Regions from separate parts of the Limnobaculum parvum genome, predicted to be linked through region 3. Evidence: predicted binding sites of a transcription regulator. Region 3 holds the regulator's gene; each other region holds the start of a gene.
The links. The regulator CRP, encoded in region 3, controls carbon source genes, mostly activating them, when cyclic AMP is high. The targets are predictions, from matches to a motif close to ATGTGANNNNNNTCACAT.
Positions count from the first base shown of each region.

Region 1 (5,968 bases), 1.7 Mb from region 3:
GCATAATTCGCCTCCCGGCACAGGTTTGTAATCTCATCCGGCGTAGTCGCCAGCGGTTTGATCACTAACTTGATCGGTAATCCTGCGTGTTGATTTAAGCCATCGACCACTTCTTGAGCCTGATGACTCACCTGTTGCAACGTTTTTGGCCCATACAGATGCTGACTACCGATAACAAACCAAACTTCTAACTGATTAAAGACGTTCATATAAACTCCTAATAGAGAGCCTGCTTTTCAGCAGGCTAATTCAAAATTCAGTACAGCATTATTCTGCTTTGGCTGCATAGCAAGGTTCTGCAACCTGACTCCATTGCTGATAACGCTGATAAAGTTTTTCATACTGTGCAGCACGCTGAGGATCTGGCGTCAGCGTGCGTTCAATCGGGCTGGCCATGTTTTGTTGAGCATCCTGAATAGTGTCATAAACACCGGCGGCAACCGCTGCAAAAATGGCGGCTCCCAGCGCACAGCACTGGTCGGATTCAACGATTTGCAGTGGGCGATTCATTACATCGGTACAAACCTGCATGATCACCGGAGATTTGCGGGCAATACCGCCTAATGCCAGTACGTTTTCCACAGGGATATCCTGATTGACAAAGCACTCCATAATGGCGCGAGCACCAAATGCCGTAGAGGCAATGAATCCACCAAACAGAGTTGGTGCGTCGGTACCTAAGTTCAAATCCGTGATAACACCTTTCAGGCGCTGATTGGCAAACGGTGTTCTACGGCCATTGAACCAGTCAAGCACCACAGGAAGTTTGTCCAGTGAGGTTTGCTGGGCCCAAGCTTCGGTTAAAGCAGGTAACAAATTAGATTCGATTTGCTTCAGCGCTGGCGCTAACTCAGGGTTCTGTGCTGCCGCATGATTAAGCGGCCATGCCAGCAAGCGACTAAACCAAGCGTACATGTCACCAAATGCAGACTGTCCGGCCTCCATACCGATAAGCCCCGGGATAACGCTACCGTCCACCTGACCACAAATGCCAGCAACGGCACGATCGCCCACCAGTTCATAATCCGCCAGCAGAATGTCACAGGTGGAAGTACCAATCACTTTCACCAGCGTATAAGGTTGTGCGCCAGCACCCACGGCACCCATATGGCAGTCAAACTCACCACCAGAGATCATCACGTTTTCTGGCAAACCCAGACGTTCAGCCCACTCTTTAGTGATTTGCCCTACCGGTTTCTCAGCGGTGTGCGTTTCAGTAAACATAGGATAAGTCAGATCATTAACCAGAATAGGATCTAATGCCTGAAGGAAATCGCTCGGTGGCAAACCATTCCAGTCCATATGCCACAATGCTTTATGACCCGCAGCACAACGGCTACGTTTAAGATTCGTTGGTGCCTGCGTACCGCTTAATAATGCAGGTACCCAGTCGCACAGTTCAACCCACGACGTTGCCGCGCTGCGTACCGCGGCATCCGCACGGGAAACGTGCAAAATTTTGGCCCAGAACCATTCCGATGAATAAATACCACCAATATAGCGGGTATAGTCATCAAACTTACCGCTATGGCACAGACGGTTAATTTCTTCTGCTTCTTCAATGGCGGTGTGGTCTTTCCATAACACGAACATCGCATTCGGGTTATCGGCAAACTCAGGGCGTAACGCTAATACTCGCCCTTCATTATCAATTGGCGCTGGCGTTGACCCCGTCGTATCAACACCAATACCTACAATACTTTTACGCTGTTCCGGCGTCAGCAGCGCAACGACGGCCTTAATTGCCTGCTCCATCGACTCAATATAGTCCTGAGGATGATGGCGGAACTGATTATCAGAGGGTTTACAAAATAACCCCTGCTTCCAGCGAGGGTAATAGACGACTTCGGTTGCAATCTCGGAGCCTTCTATGCAATCAACAGCCAAAGCGCGAACAGAGTCACTACCGAAGTCAAGCCCAAGAGCAATAGCGCCTTTTGACATAAAAACCTCATATACGAATTAATGGTGATTTTTGTTTGGGGATACCATAAAAAAATCCCATCAAATCGGCGAGGATGCATTAGCTAGATATATGCACAATTCTGCTTTCTTAAGGTGGAGTGTGATCTACTTCAAAATCAAAATGCATCACTTTTTCACTGAATATATGAACAATATTGCTGTAATTCTCAATTGTGATGGCGCTCTAAAAACTCATATCAAATAAACGTTAAAACTTACGCCACTTTGTTATGGATTGCATAAAAACGAGCTTAAACACGCGTGTTAAATGCAAATTCGTTGTTATAACAATAGTAGATCTCGCTGAGTCAATAACATAAAGACAGCCAATTAGGCTATATAGACCAAGTACAGGAGAGATAGAACATATGCATAAATTTACTAAGGCCCTTGCTGTTGTAGGATTGTCGGCGATTATGTCACATTCAGCTATCGCTGAAACGATGAAGCTCGGCTTTCTGGTTAAACAACCTGAAGAACCTTGGTTCCAAACCGAGTGGGCATTTGCTGATAAAGCAGGTAAAGACCTCGGTTTTGACGTCATTAAAATTGCCGTTCCAGACGGTGAAAAAACCCTAAATGCTATCGATAGCCTAGCGGCTAATGGCGCAAAAGGTTTTGTTATTTGTACACCTGACCCGAAATTAGGGCCGGCAATTATCGCTAAAGCCAAGAGCTATAACCTGAAAGTGATTACCGTTGACGACCAGTTCGTTAACGCTAAAGGTAAACCGATGGATACGGTACCTCTAGTGATGATGGCTGCGACCAAAATTGGTGAGCGTCAGGGTGAAGAACTGTGGAAAGAGATGAGCAAGCGTAAGTGGAACGTAGCCGAGACGGGTGTAATGGCTATTACCTCTAACGAACTGGATACCGCTCGTCGCCGCACAGCGGGCTCTATGGAAGCACTGAAAGCCGCTGGCTTCCCTGAGAAGCAAATTTATCAGGTTCCAACCAAATCAAACGATATCCCAGGGGCTTTCGATGCGGCTAACTCCATGTTAGTGCAACATCCGGAAGTGAAAAACTGGCTGATTGTTGGCTTTAACGACAACACCATTTTAGGTGGAGTACGTGCAACAGAAGGTCAAAATTTCAAACCTGAAAACGTTATCGGTATCGGTATCAACGGGGTAGATGCGGTCAATGAGCTATCAAAAGCTAATGCTACTGGTTTCTATGGCTCGCTGTTACCAAGCCCGGACGTACACGGCTATAAGAGTATTGAAATGCTCTACAACTGGGAAACCAAAGGTGTTGAGCCAGCTAAATTCACTGAAGTTACCGACGTAGTCCTGATTACGCGCGACAACTTCAAAGCTGAGCTGAAAAAGAAAGGTCTGTAATGGTCCATCGGGCAGATGGTTAACCATCTGCCCTCTTTATACGACACCGTATTATCGAAAAATATACTTATTCCGTCAGTCGCTTCTTTTGGGCCGTTTAAAATTACACGCCCCCTGCGGATAAGTGGTACGAGCATTAAGGAACTTATTATGCCTACGCTGCAATCACCTTATCTCGAGTTTTGTCAAATCAGTAAAACGTTTCCAGGCGTGAAAGCGCTGCAAAACATTAGCTTTGACTGTCACCCAGGTCAGGTTCATGCGCTGATGGGAGAGAATGGAGCAGGAAAATCAACACTGCTTAAAATACTCAGTGGCAACTATATCCCAACCACGGGTGAGATTAGAGTCAAGGGACAACCGGTAAAATTCAATAACACCATGGATGCCCTGAATTCTGGTATCGCCATTATTTATCAGGAACTGCATTTGATTCCTGAAATGACCGTCGCTGAAAATATCTATTTGGGGCAATTGCCGACCAAAGGCGGCGTAGTCAATAAAAAATCCTTAACTATGAGGCAAGTATTCAACTGGAGCATCTGGGACTGGATATCGACCCAAATACTCCGCTTAAGTATCTCTCCATCGGCCAGTGGCAGATGGTGGAAATAGCTAAGGCACTGGCGCGTAACGCCAAGATCATTGCCTTCGATGAACCAACCAGTTCACTGTCCGCCAGAGAGATTGAACAGCTATTCCGCGTTATTCGCGAGCTGCGTGCTGAAGGTCGAGTCATTCTGTATGTATCGCACCGTATGGAGGAGATCTTCGCCCTTAGCGATGCCATTACCGTGTTTAAAGATGGCCGCTACATGAAAACCTTTACCGACATTCCTAATCTGACTCACGACGAACTGGTTCAAACCATGGTTGGGCGCGATATTGGTGACATCTATGGTTATAGCCCTCGTCCATTAGGGGATGTCCGTTTTGAACTGAAAAATGTCAAAGCACCGGGGGTTAAGCACCCAATTAGTTTTCAGGTACGCCGGGGAGAAATCGTCGGTCTATTCGGCCTAGTCGGTGCTGGCCGCAGTGAATTACTCAAAGCGCTATTTGGCGCGACGCGTATTACTGGCGGTAGCGTCGAATTGGATGGCAAAACGCTGAATATCACTACCCCCATCGACGGTATCACTCAGGGCATTATGTTATGCCCGGAAGACCGCAAAGCCGAGGGTATCATTCCGGTACATTCGGTAAAAGACAATATCAATATCAGCGCTCGGCGTAAAACCCTCAGCGCAGGCTGCCTAATCAATAACAATTGGGAAAACAGCAACGCTGAACAGCGTATTCGCGAACTCAACATCAAAACCCCGTCGGCAGAACAGCTGATTATGAATCTTTCTGGTGGTAACCAGCAAAAAGCGATTCTTGGTCGCTGGCTATCCGAAGAAATGAAAGTGATTTTGTTAGATGAACCTACGCGCGGTATTGACGTTGGCGCTAAACACGAAATCTATAACGTTATTTATGAACTTGCAAAACAGGGTATTGCCGTTGTCTTTGCCTCCAGTGATTTACCGGAAGTTCTCGGCCTTGCCGACCGTATTCTGGTGATGCGAGAAGGTGCGCTGTCAGGGGAATTAACCCATGACAACGCTACCGAAGGAAAAGCCCTAAGTTTGGCCATGTTAAATACCACCGCTGATGCGGTTGCCTAAGAGAAGGAAAATCTTCATGTCAATAACAACTACACCCATATCCCCGGCAAAAACATCGGCTAACGATACAGGCAATAACCTGAGCCGTATCTGGGATAGCTACGGTATGCTGGTAGTCTTTGCCGTACTGTTTATCGCCTGTATGGTATTTGTCCCTAACTTTGCCTCTTGGATTAATATGCGCGGTCTGGGTCTGGCTATCTCCATGTCCGGCATGGTGGCCTGCGGAATGCTATTCTGTCTGGCATCCGGCGATTTTGACCTGTCGGTAGCATCCGTCATTGCCTGCGCTGGCGTAACCACGGCGGTCGTCATCAACCATACCGAAAGTCTGGCTCTCGGCATTGGTGCTGGCTTATTATTAGGGCTGGTATTTGGTCTGCTAAACGGATTTGTTATCGCTCGCCTGAAGATTAACGCCCTGATTACGACCCTTGCAACCATGCAAATTGCCCGCGGTTTAGCCTATATCATCTCTGATGGTAAAGCGGTAGGTATCGAGGATGAGCGTTTCTTTGAGTTGGGTAACACCAGTTGGTTCAGCATTCCAGTTCCTATCTGGATTACCCTGTTCTGCTTTATTCTGTTTGGTTTCCTGCTAAATAAAACCACCTTTGGTCGCAACACGCTGGCAGTTGGTGGTAATGAAGAAGCGGCCCGCCTAGCGGGTGTACCGGTAATTCGCACTAAGATCATCATCTTCGCCCTAACTGGCTTAATTTCTGCGGCCGCAGGTATCATCTTAGCCTCACGGATGACCAGCGGACAGCCAATGACCTCAATGGGCTATGAGCTGATCGTTATCTCTGCTTGTGTGTTGGGTGGGGTTTCGTTGAAAGGGGGTATCGGTAAAATATCTTATGTTATTGCCGGTGTACTGATTCTCGGTACGGTAGAAAATGCGATGAACCTGTTAAATATTTCGCCATTCTATCAATATGTTGTGCGTGGTCTAATCCTGCTTGCAGCGGTTATCTTCGACCG
Region 1 covers NZ_CP029185.2:1,219,296-1,225,263, reverse strand. Annotated here, with positions in the region: gene araA (L-arabinose isomerase) at 1-209, opposite strand, end outside; gene HYN51_RS04880 (ribulokinase) at 268-1,944, opposite strand; gene HYN51_RS04875 (arabinose ABC transporter substrate-binding protein) at 2,334-3,314, shown strand; partial or broken gene araG (L-arabinose ABC transporter ATP-binding protein AraG) at 3,465-4,984, shown strand; gene araH (L-arabinose ABC transporter permease AraH) at 5,001-5,968, shown strand, end outside.
Region 1: the regulator CRP is predicted to act here: its motif matches at 2,064-2,081, upstream of HYN51_RS04875 (arabinose ABC transporter substrate-binding protein).

Region 2 (5,968 bases), 1.3 Mb from region 3:
AAATTCCATCTTGGAACTTTCTGGGGGCTTGTGTGGGTCTGGACATTCGTCGGGTGGTGGAAACTGGAATTACCCCATTAATCAACACCGGCATTGCCCATAAAGAAGCGGGTGTCGGTCAGGTAGGTGCCGGTACGGTACGCGCACCGCTGCCCTGCTTTGAACGCGCGCTGGAAGCATTAGCTGAATCGATGAACATTCAGGTTGAATAACCGCACCAATATCATCTTTCACGGGTGCCTCACGGCACCCTGTAGGGAGAAATAGATATGCCTCGTGTCACACTGGCGGTCAGTGCCTTTTCCCCATTACAGCCCGATACATTAACCTGCCATAGCCGCTTCAATCAGGCTATCAATTTACAAAACGCCAAAGGTGAACTCTTAACGTTGCACCGCTATGGACATGGCTTTAGCCCTATGGGATGGCTATTACGCACCGCTGATTTTGACCAATTACATCAACAGTTGAAGATCGGTGATCGGCTCACCATGAACCAAGAGGGACTTTATTCGCCAAATAACCTACTGATTTCCCCTCAGCGTTATATGACCTTACGCCTTCCGATTCTATCGCCAGCCGTTTGGCCCACTTTATCTACCTTATTGCTTGGCGCTTCCCATCCTACGGGACTGTTGGGCAATCTAAATCAAGCAATATCCACCCTATCACCTTTGGTTGCCCATTTGCATCGGCAACTTACTGATTGGTTTGAGGGGCGACAGCCCCAGTGGCAATCAATCATTGGGCTGGGGCCAGGGCTTACCCCCAGTGGGGACGATATGCTGATTGGTGCGATGGCTGTCCTGCACTGTATTCCAACGTTACGCGACTATTTACACCAGGTACCGCTAATTAATGGCTCAACAAAAGCGTTATGTTTATTAACCACTGAAGTCAGCGCGTGCTATTTACACCATGCTACACTCGGTCATTACTCATCATCCCTAACTCATTTGCTACACTGTTTAGCCCGTTCGTCGCTCATGACACAACATGTCGTAGATAGGGTGTTACAGCATGGTCATACTTCAGGTGCAGACACACTGCTGGGTATGCACGTTGCACTTTGCTGGCTTACGTTAAACTTCCAAAAGGATCCGCCCTATGCTCGATCAGGAAACATTACGAACCTTTATTAAGGTGGCTGAAAGCAAAAGTTTTTCTAAAGCGGCAGAAAATTTGCATAAAACGCCTGCGGCAATCAGCTATCGGATCAAGATGCTGGAAGAAAATCTAGGCACTCAGCTATTTTTGCGTACCACTCGTACCGTTTCTCTGACCCCGGCGGGTAATCACCTATTGGAGCGCTGCCATCAATGGCTAAGTTGGATAGATGGCATGCCAGATGAGCTTAATCAAATTAACGACGGTGTAGAGCGCCAAGTTAATCTCGTGGTGAATAACCTGCTATATAACGCCAGCACCGCAGCAAAACTACTTAATTGGCTGCACCAGCGTTTTCCTTTTACTCAGTTTCGACTCTCACGTCAGGTTTATATGGGGGTCTGGGATGCCATGCTGCATGATGATTTTCAACTTGCTATCGGGGTTACCGGTTCAGAGTCGCTCTCCAATACGATTCGTTTGCTGCCTTTTGGCGAAGTGAGCTGGGTATTTGTTCTATCCCCTACTCACCCGTTAGCTACCCGAAGTGGAGCCCTCACCGATAACATGCTGCGCGCCTACCCGGCCATCAATATTGAAGACACCTCACTCAAGCTCACCAAACGAATAGCCTGGCTGCTACCCGGTCAGAAAGAGATTAAAGTTCCGGATTTACAAACTAAGCTGGAGTGCCATTTGCAAGGAATGGGTATCGGTTTTCTGCCGAAAAATCTGTGCCAACATTATATTGATAATGGTCAGTTAATAACCAAAGAGGTCGAGAATAAACGCCAACCGTCACCGCTCTCTTTGGCCTGGATCCATCATGAACGCACGGGTAAAGCAGTACGGGAAATCGTCTCGTTATTTAGACATAATGATGAAAAAATCACCGGCTTTCTGACCAATATCGATCGATACCCTAATCTGGAGTAGTGATACTGGCAGATGAGAAATAAAAAAGGCGCCATACATTTCGACGCCCTGTCAGATGTTCACTGTGGATTATTTAGTTTCAGTCATGATATCGCCATTATCTGGCAGTAATGGCGGTGTGGTGGTACCCCGATTAGCCCCCAGCGTCGGCACCGGACGGCGGAATCCACGGGTGATATACACCAGATACAACAGACCCAGTCCGCCCCAAATCAGACCAAGACGCAATGAGTCTTTTTCCAAATTCAACCACAGAATCACAATCATCACGGCACCAATCAGCGGAAGGATCAGGAAACTGAAAATATCCTTGGCGCTTTTATTACGTTTCTGACGCACAAAGAAAAACCAGATAACCGAGATATTCACAAAACTGAAAGCAACCAGCGCACCAAAGTTAATCAACGAAATAGCACTCTCTAGATCGAGAAACAAAGCCGCCAGAGCCACTACGCCAACCAGTAGGATATTCGTTACTGGCGTTTTCCATTTTGGATGTACATAACCAAAAATTCTTTCTGGCAGCACATTGTCGCGCCCCATCACATACAACAGTCGGGCAATACTGGCATGAGAAGCCAGGCCTGAAGCCAATGCCCCCACGACCGTACAGCACAGTAGAATAAACTGGAACATCTTGCCGCCAACGTACAGTGCGATTTCTGGCGTCGCGTTATCCGGATCGTTCAACACGGCTAAATCTGGAAAATAGAGCTGAATAAAAAAAGAGACCGTAACAAAAATGATGCCACCATACAGCGCCGTCAAAAAGATCGCTTTAGGGATTACGCGTTTAGGATCTGGCGTCTCTTCTGACAACGTACTTACCGCATCAAAGCCAAGAAACGAAAAGCAAAGTACCGTCGCACCGGCAATAATTGGCACCATTTTCGCTTCGCTGGAGAAGAACGGTCTGGTGATATCAACCTGAGATCGGCCCGCATCACCGAGATGCAATCCTTCCCAAACCAAATAAACAAACGCAATCAGAATAGCAATCTGGAAAAACACCAGGATCATATTCAGGTTTGCCACCCAGTTAACGCTACGCAGGTTAATTACCGTCATGATAAAAACAAAGCCGACAACCCATATCCATGAAGCAACTTCAGGGAACAGTGCCGACAAATATATTTTTGCCAGCAGCGTGTTAATCATTGGCAGAAACATATAGTCCATCAATGATAACCAACCCACCATAAAGCCAACATACGGATTTATCGCCTTTTGCGAATAAGTATATGCCGAGCCCGCTTCCGGAAACTGTCGCACCAATTTGCCATAGCTGATAGCCGTAAACAGCACAGCAACTAATGCCAGAATATAAGCGCTTGGGACGTGGCCTTCTGTCTTGCCGGAAACGATCACAAACGAGTCGAATACGGTCATTGGCGTCAAGTACGCCAAACCGATGACAACGATTTGCCATAGTTTTAGTGAACGTTTAAGTTGAACGCGGTTAGCGACAGGTATAGTGGTTGCAGAAAGACTAGTAGACATAGCCATATTCCCCCATGCTCTCAACTTTTTTACTCAACAACGCACAAAGCAGAGAGGCCGCAGGGGAATAACATAGCGAGCGGCTAAAATTTAAGGGGGTATAGCATCGGTTGGTCAGGCGTGGGATTTGCCGAGCGCCATAGTCGTTGCGGCGGTATTGATTACCAACGCAGAGAGGTGGTTTAAACAGGGCGTTTTTCATTTTTATTCCTTATTCAATAAGTTACCGGAATTAAGCGGTATAAGTGAATATTTATTAACCTCGGAACAAGCCCTATAAATCTAATATCCTCAAGATTTATAACCATTTTTCCCTGGTCGGATGCAAAAAAATAACCAACGTCATTTTACGTCGGTTATTCACTATCCGATGCATTTTGCACCACAACCCCCCCCTTGCCAAGGGTGCAAAATAAATATTTATCACTGTTAGTGAAAGCACAGAGAAACTATTTAATAAACAATAAATAGCATGAATTAATTTGAAAAATAATGACCGACCTATCTTTTGTTTTATACTAATCGTAGAAATGTTCGATTTGATACTTTATAGAAATGATTTGAAACGATGATTTATTGCATTTATTGTGTGATCAATAGCGCATTAACACAGTTAAATTGTATGATAAATCCAATTTTAATGCAGAGGGACTTTTTATGCTGCCGTTCCTGAGACACTGCTGGCAATACCTCCGAGCCTTTATTCTAATATATCTTTGTCTGTTAGCCGGCAACGCCATTTCTACCCTACTTCCCCTGAAAATTCCGGGTAGCATTATTGGTATGCTGTTACTTTTTACTCTGCTCTCCACTCAAATATTACCGTCCAACTGGGTAAAACCCGGCTGTTACCTGTTTATTCGGCATATGGCTCTGCTGTTTGTACCCATTAGTGTAGGAGTAATGAAGTACTACTCTCAGCTAGTGAGCCAATTTGGCCCTTTAGTCATTTCCTGTTTAGTCAGCAGCTTGATAACCATGTTGGTCGTTGGCTACGCCTCCCACTATATGCACGGCATCAGACAAATGAAATCTGATAAGGAAACATTATGATGTGGTGGGCTATTCCTCTGACTTTGGTTGCATTTTATGGCGCTCGCCAACTGGCGATTAAGTTAAAACAGCCGTTACTTAATCCACTGTTGATTTCGCTGTTTATTATTATTCCTGTTTTATTACTGACCCATACTCGCTACGACAGCTACTTTGAAGGCAGTTCACTACTGAACAATCTGTTACAGCCCGCCGTGGTGGCTTTGGCTTTCCCACTGTATGAACAGTTGCATCAAATACGCCAACGCTGGAAATCAATCATTACAATCTGCCTGGTTGGTAGTCTGGTTGCCATGATTACCGGCACCGCCGCTGCATTATTTCTTGGGGCTTCTCCAGAAATTGCGGCTTCGGTATTACCAAAATCGGTCACCACACCAATCGCTATGGCAACAGCCGAATCTATTCACGGTATTCCAGCCATCAGCGCTATTTGCGTTATGTTTGTGGGTATATTTGGTGCGGTATTGGGTCACCCAATACTCAACCTGCTGAAGATAAAAACGCCGGCCGCCAGAGGATTAGCTATCGGTTCAACCGCTCACGCCCTCGGTACTGCCCGCTGTGCAGAAGAAGATTATCAGGAAGGTGCCTATAGCTCTTTAGCCCTAGTCATCTGCGGTATTATTACTTCACTGTCGGCACCTTTTGTTTTTCCACTGTTAGTAAAACTGTTTGGCTAATTGATAAAATAATTTTCCTTAATGACTAAAAACAATAGAAACAACGGAAATTGCTATTCCCCTATTTTATCTAAATTTTTTCACGGTCATGACGAAAAAACAGAAATTTTTGAGGTAACCTCGCGTCTGAAGACCCTAAATCGCCAATTCGTGATTAATGTCGTTTGGATCTCAATATTCAACAAAATATCCATATATTAGTAACATTGATTGTACATTTGTGTTGAGTTTCCTAAAATCGGCGAACGATTACGGGTCATCGTTGCCCGACTCTCCTTTATACCTGATCTAAAAGAGCTAATTTCATGGAACTGGAACACGAAAGTAAACGTCCGCTATATATTCCCTATGCTGGTCCTGCCCTACTTGAAACCCCACTGCTGAATAAAGGTAGCGCTTTCACCGAGGAAGAACGCAGTAACTTTAACCTCCACGGTCTGTTGCCTGAAGCAATTGAAACCATCGAAGAACAAACTGAACGTGCCTATAAGCAATTTTTGGGGTTCAAAACAGATATCGATAAACATATCTACTTGCGTAACATTCAGGATACTAACGAAACCCTGTTCTATCGCCTGATCGAAGATCACATGAGCGAAATGATGCCGGTGATCTACACGCCAACGGTTGGCGAGGCTTGTGAGCACTTCTCTGACATCTATCGTCGTCATCGTGGCCTGTTCATCTCC
Region 2 covers NZ_CP029185.2:2,091,925-2,097,892, forward strand. Annotated here, with positions in the region: partial or broken gene HYN51_RS08670 (DUF1116 domain-containing protein) at 1-212, shown strand, start outside; gene HYN51_RS08675 (DUF2877 domain-containing protein) at 270-1,142, shown strand; gene allS (HTH-type transcriptional activator AllS) at 1,108-2,043, shown strand; gene HYN51_RS08685 (APC family permease) at 2,113-3,543, opposite strand; gene HYN51_RS08690 (hypothetical protein) at 3,533-3,745, opposite strand; gene HYN51_RS08695 (CidA/LrgA family protein) at 4,201-4,596, shown strand; gene HYN51_RS08700 (CidB/LrgB family autolysis modulator) at 4,596-5,279, shown strand; gene HYN51_RS08705 (NAD-dependent malic enzyme) at 5,585-5,968, shown strand, end outside.
Region 2: the regulator CRP is predicted to act here: its motif matches at 4,131-4,148, upstream of HYN51_RS08695 (CidA/LrgA family protein).

Region 3 (5,968 bases):
AGCAACAGTAATTGCATGCCAATCATAATGCCAAACATCAACGGTAAAGAGCGGGTAAAACCAAAATTAGCAGTCGAAGAGGTGAGTAACATATTATTCGGCCCCGGTGTAACTGCCGCTATCCATAAAAACATCGACATAGAAAGAAACCAACCTAACGCCATTCTGTATACCCCTTTACCAGTAAGAGATGTTTAATCATTCCATTCAAGCTAGCAGTGTGATATTGATCGCACAAGACCCCAAGAGTGAATTTAATTTTGTTATGGATGCACAATTTCGGCCCATACCGGGCACCGCTAACCCACACATACAAACTCTATTACCTCGGATTATCCGCAGAAAAATTAGCCTGAAACCGGTGTGGCAGCGTCTGGAACTTCCAGACGATGATTTTCTCGATATCGCTTGGAGTGAAGATCCTCACCAAGCGAAACATAAGCCTCGGCTCGTGTTATTTCACGGTTTAGAAGGCAACTTTTACAGCCCTTATGCCCATGGTTTGCTGGCGGTTTGTCGTCAAAATGGTTGGCTGGGAGTTGTCATGCATTTTCGCGGCTGTAGCGGTGAACCTAACCGCAGCCCTCGCGCTTATCATTCGGGTGAAACCAGCGATACGCGCTTTTTTCTCAACTGGTTGCAAAATACGTTGGGAGAAGCTCCTACTGCAGCAGTAGGCTACTCGCTGGGTGGCAATATGTTAGGGTGTTATTTAGCAGAAGAAGGCGACCAAGTTCCACTTGAGGCGGCGGTGATTGTCTCCGCTCCGCTAATGCTCGATCCCTGTTCACGTCGACTGGAACAAGGACTGTCGAGAGTCTATCATCGATATCTGCTTGGTCTGCTAAAACAGAGCACCAAACGCAAGCTTGTCCGCTACCCCGGTATTATGCCGCTGCCCGATTTATCACTGAAAAATATTCGCTCAATCCGTGAGTTTGATGACGCTCTCACCGCACCATTACATGGATTTAAAGATGCCACCGATTATTATCAAAAGTGCAGCGCCCTGCCGGTATTACATCAGATACGTATTCCTTTGCTAATTATACATGCCAAAGACGATCCTTTTATGTCACCGGATGTCATTCCTGAGCGGAACAGCCTGCCGGAGAATATCGAATATCAATTAACCGAACATGGCGGGCACGTTGGCTTTGTCAGTGGCACATGGAAAAAGCCGCAGATGTGGTTGGAGCATCGCATCCCTGAATGGTTAACCCACTATCTGGAGAAAAATAAATGATGATCCCGTGGCAGCAACTGGCTCCCGAGACGCTGGAAAGTATTATCGAATCGTTTGTTCTGCGTGAAGGTACCGATTACGGAGAGCATGAAAGATCATTACAACAAAAAGTGGACGATGTTAAGCGTCAGCTAAAAAGCGGTCAGATAATATTAGTTTGGTCAGAGTTACATGAAACCATCAATATTATGCCCAAAGATCGGTTCAGTGATGATATGGAAGAACAACCTTATCCGGAGTATTGATTTCTTGGAATAAAATTTTGTGACATCCCGGCACCAATCCGACTATGCTCTGGTAATAACCATGAGAATTAAGGAATCAGGTTAATGTCAGCAAAACATCCAATCATTGCAGTTACCGGTTCCAGCGGAGCCGGTACTACCACCACTAGCTTGGCCTTCAGGAAAATATTTCAGCAGTTAAGCTTAAATGCCGCACGTATAGATGGTGATGCCTACCATCGCTATACGCGCCCAGAGATGGATGCGGAAATCCGTAAAGCCAGAGAACAAGGACGTCATATCAGTTATTTCGGCCCCGAAGCTAACGACTTCGCTCTGCTGGAAAACAGCTTTATTGAATACGGAAAAACCGGAAACGGACGCACACGTAAGTACTTGCATACTTATGATGAAGCCGTTCCCTATAACCAGACACCCGGTACATTTACCCCCTGGCAACCCTTACCAGAAACCACCGATCTGCTATTTTATGAAGGACTACATGGTGGCATCGTCACTGCGAAACATAATGTTGCCCAACACGTCGATCTGCTGGTTGGCGTTGTTCCTATCGTCAACCTAGAGTGGATACAAAAACTAATCCGCGATACGGTGGAGCGGGAGCACTCCCGGGAAGCCGTGCTGGATTCGGTTGTCCGCTCGATGGACGACTATATCAATTACATCACCCCCCAGTTCTCCCGAACCCATATCAACTTCCAGCGCGTACCCACCGTTGATACCTCAGATCCATTTTCTGCGAAGAGCATTCCAACTATGGACGAAAGCCTCGTGGTTATTCACTTCAGGGGGCTGACAGGCATTGATTTTCCCTATCTACTAGTCATGTTACAGGGTTCATTTATCTCCCAAACAAATACCTTAGTAATTCCGGGGGGGAAATTGGGACTGGCGATGGAGCTAATTATCACACCCTTAATACAACAATTATTAGAAGGCAGAATATTAGAATAGAAAAGTGAGGGTAAAACAGGCGAACAACCCGATTCAGCGCCGCTTAGCCCTCATTTTAGCAAGACAACACGAGACTCTTGGTTCAACCTGTGTTAAAACCATAGGGTGGGTATAATAGATAAATTAGAGTTCAATCAGGCTGATGCAACACCAGCCCACAAACACCTCTATATTCTTTTTTACATCAGTTATAATAGCGCCCACTTGGCAAGTTATATGCTTCGGGGCGGATAAGATTTTCGGCAAGCTTCTCGCTTTGCTGTGTTGGGCAGTGACTACAAAGAGGATAACAACAAATGGTTCTCGGCAAACCGCAGACAGACCCTACTCTCGAATGGTTTTTATCTCATTGTCATATTCATAAATATCCATCCAAGAGCACACTTATTCACCAAGGTGAAAAAGCAGAAACTCTTTACTATATTGTAAAGGGTGCCGTAGCCGTTCTAATTAAGGATGAAGAAGGTAAAGAGATGATTCTCTCCTATCTCAATCAAGGGGACTTCATCGGAGAACTTGGCCTGTTTGAAGAAGGTCAGGAACGCAGTGCTTGGGTCAGGGCAAAAACAGCATGTGAAGTTGCTGAAATTTCATATAAAAAATTTCGCCAGCTCATTCAAGTTAATCCGGATATTTTAATGCGTTTATCCGCTCAGATGGCTAGCCGCTTGCAGGTTACCTCTGAGAAAGTAGGAAGTCTTGCCTTCCTTGATGTTACGGGCCGTATCGCACAAACATTACTCAATCTGGCTAAACAGCCGGATGCAATGACTCATCCAGACGGTATGCAAATCAAGATCACCCGTCAGGAAATTGGTCAAATTGTTGGATGTTCCCGTGAAACGGTAGGACGTATTTTAAAAATGCTGGAAGATCAGAACCTGATTTCCGCTCATGGAAAAACTATCGTTGTCTACGGGACCCGTTAACTAATAAAGAGAAGCGGACATGTTTACGGCCTCCTGAAGCCATGTCCGCTCCCCTTTTCCCGGGAGACCTATGTGGCGACGAGTTATTTATCATCCAGAAGTCAACTATGCTCTCCGCCAAACTCTGGTTCTCTGTTTGCCCGTGTTTCTGTTTTGGCTATTAGGCGATCTACCAACCGGCTTTTTACTTTCGCTTGTTCCTGCCTGTTGCAGCATTGGTGGTCTCGATACTCCCCATAAACACTTTTTCAAACGACTGGCTATCGGTGCCACGTTGTTTGTTATCAGCAGTGTATTATTGCAGTTTCTTCTGTTGTGGTCTGTTCCGCTGCCGCTATGCATGCTTATTCTGACGCTATTATTTGGCGTGACGGCTGAAATCAGTCCTCTTTATGGACGGTTAATGCCTGCAGCATTAGTGACCGCCATTTTTACGCTCGGTATGGCAGGCAATTTACCCATTTGGCGAGTGGCTCTATTATTTGTCATTGGTACTGTCTGGTATGGTTTGTTTATCCGCCTGTGGTTTCGGCTTTGGCAAGAACAACCCATGCGAGAATCACTCAGCCTGCTTTACCGGCAGTTGGCGTATTATATGGATGAGAAGTACAGCTTACTTACTCAACATACCGACCCGGAGAAGGCGCTCCCTCCATTACTATTACGCCAGCAGCAAGTGATGGATACCATCGCGTTGGTTTACCAACAAATCTATATGATTACCAACCTGAAACACCCTCGCCATCGGCGATTAATTCAGGCGTTTCAGGTTGCTCTCGATTTACAGGAACATATTACCGTTAGCCTGCATCAACCCGGCGAAGTACAAAAACTGGTTGAGCAGAGCCAAGCTGAAGCCGTTATTCGCCATAATGCAAAAACCATTAGCCACCGTTTACAGATTTTAGCTGATGACATTCTCTACCATCGCCGTCCGGTCCCATTCAACATGAATAGTGACCTATCCGCCTTGGAAAAAATCGCCCATCACCATCCGAATAATCCCGTTGGCGCTTTTTGTTACTACCATTTTAGCCGTATCGCTCACTTACTTAGCCGCCAAAAACCGCTATATAACCGCACGTTGATGCCAATACAGAGTCATCTCCCTTTTCTGCTGGCGCTGAAAAACTATTGTTCACTTAAATCTGTCGCATTAAAAAACGCGGCTCGCATTGGCATCACACTAGCCGCTGGTGCTGGAATTGGCCTGACGCTTAATCTTCCCAAACCCTACTGGATACTCATGACCATTATGGTGGTTAGCCAGAACGGCTATAGTGCCACCCGAATACGTATTCAGCACCGCTCGCTGGGTACCATGATTGGGATTCTTGCTGGTGGCGCCATTCTTCATCTCTACTACTCTCAAAACCTGATGTTGGTGCTAATGCTGGTACTGACGTTTTGTTCCTATTTGATTGTGCGTAAGAATTATGGAATCGCTGTGATTGGTTTTACGATTACTGCGCTCTACACCCTACAGATTATCTCCAATAGCGGTATGAATTATCTGCTTCCTCGTATGATAGATACGGTCATCGGTTGTATTTTGGCGTTTGCCAGCAGCTTATGGTTATGGCCTCAATGGCAAAGTGCCACGTTGCGTAGAAATGCCCACAGCGCTCTGGAAACGTATCAACAGCACCTGCGTCAAATATTTAATATGACTAATGATGTAGCGGAACTCGCCTATACCCGAATGAAGGTTAATCAGGCTCACAATACTCTTTTTACCGCATTGAATCAGGCCATGCAGGAGCCGGGCTTTAATACTCGCTACTTGGCCGATATGCGCCTGTGGGTTACCCATAGCCAGTTTTTGGTTGAACATTTAAATGCAATGACAACTATCGCTCGAGACCAATATGTGTTGGTTCCTACATTGGCGCAGGAGTATTTAAACGCCTGTGAGATCCTGATTCAGACCTGCCAACAGCGCCTAGAATATGATGGTCCCAGCGGGGATAACAGCATATTGCCCATTGTAGAATCCGAGGATAACGATGAGCTATCAGAGACCTCAATGGAAAAACATATCGAGCGGATACTGGCGCATCTTACGACTATGCATACTATTTCGTCACTGGCGTGGCAGCAAAGGCCGCATCATGGAATGTGGTTGAAGAGGAAATTGAGGGAAGAAGGAGAGGCGGACTAGGCCCAACACGTCCTGACGCTAGATACGATGGTCTTCCGGCCAGTCACAAAGACAATATGTACCCTCTCATTTTTACGGCCGAAGGGCTTAAACTCCGGCGCAAGATAATATCTTGAATATCCTCTGAAACTCTCTCTATTTCAGCGTGATGACCGCTTGTCATCACGCTGTTTAAGATACAAATAGCGGCAGCCGCTAATGCCGCTAATTAGGAAGAACGTTTAAACTAACGGTCAATGCTATTTAACCTCAACCATTTGCTTCACCGCTTTTTCAAAGCGTGCCATTCCTTGTTGTAGATCATCCTCGGGAATGACCAGAGAAGGGGCAAAACGGATAACATTAGGGCCAGCATTGAGTAGCATCAGGCCATTTTCTACTGATGCCGCAAGAAATTCTCGCGCCATACCCTGATAATTTGGCTGTAGTTCAG
Region 3 covers NZ_CP029185.2:3,351,448-3,357,415, forward strand. Annotated here, with positions in the region: gene HYN51_RS14130 (LysE family translocator) at 1-164, opposite strand, end outside; gene HYN51_RS14135 (hydrolase) at 266-1,246, shown strand; gene HYN51_RS14140 (YheU family protein) at 1,243-1,491, shown strand; gene HYN51_RS14145 (phosphoribulokinase) at 1,576-2,445, shown strand; gene crp (cAMP-activated global transcriptional regulator CRP) at 2,742-3,374, shown strand; gene HYN51_RS14155 (YccS/YhfK family putative transporter) at 3,445-5,535, shown strand; gene argD (bifunctional acetylornithine/succinyldiaminopimelate transaminase) at 5,775-5,968, opposite strand, start outside.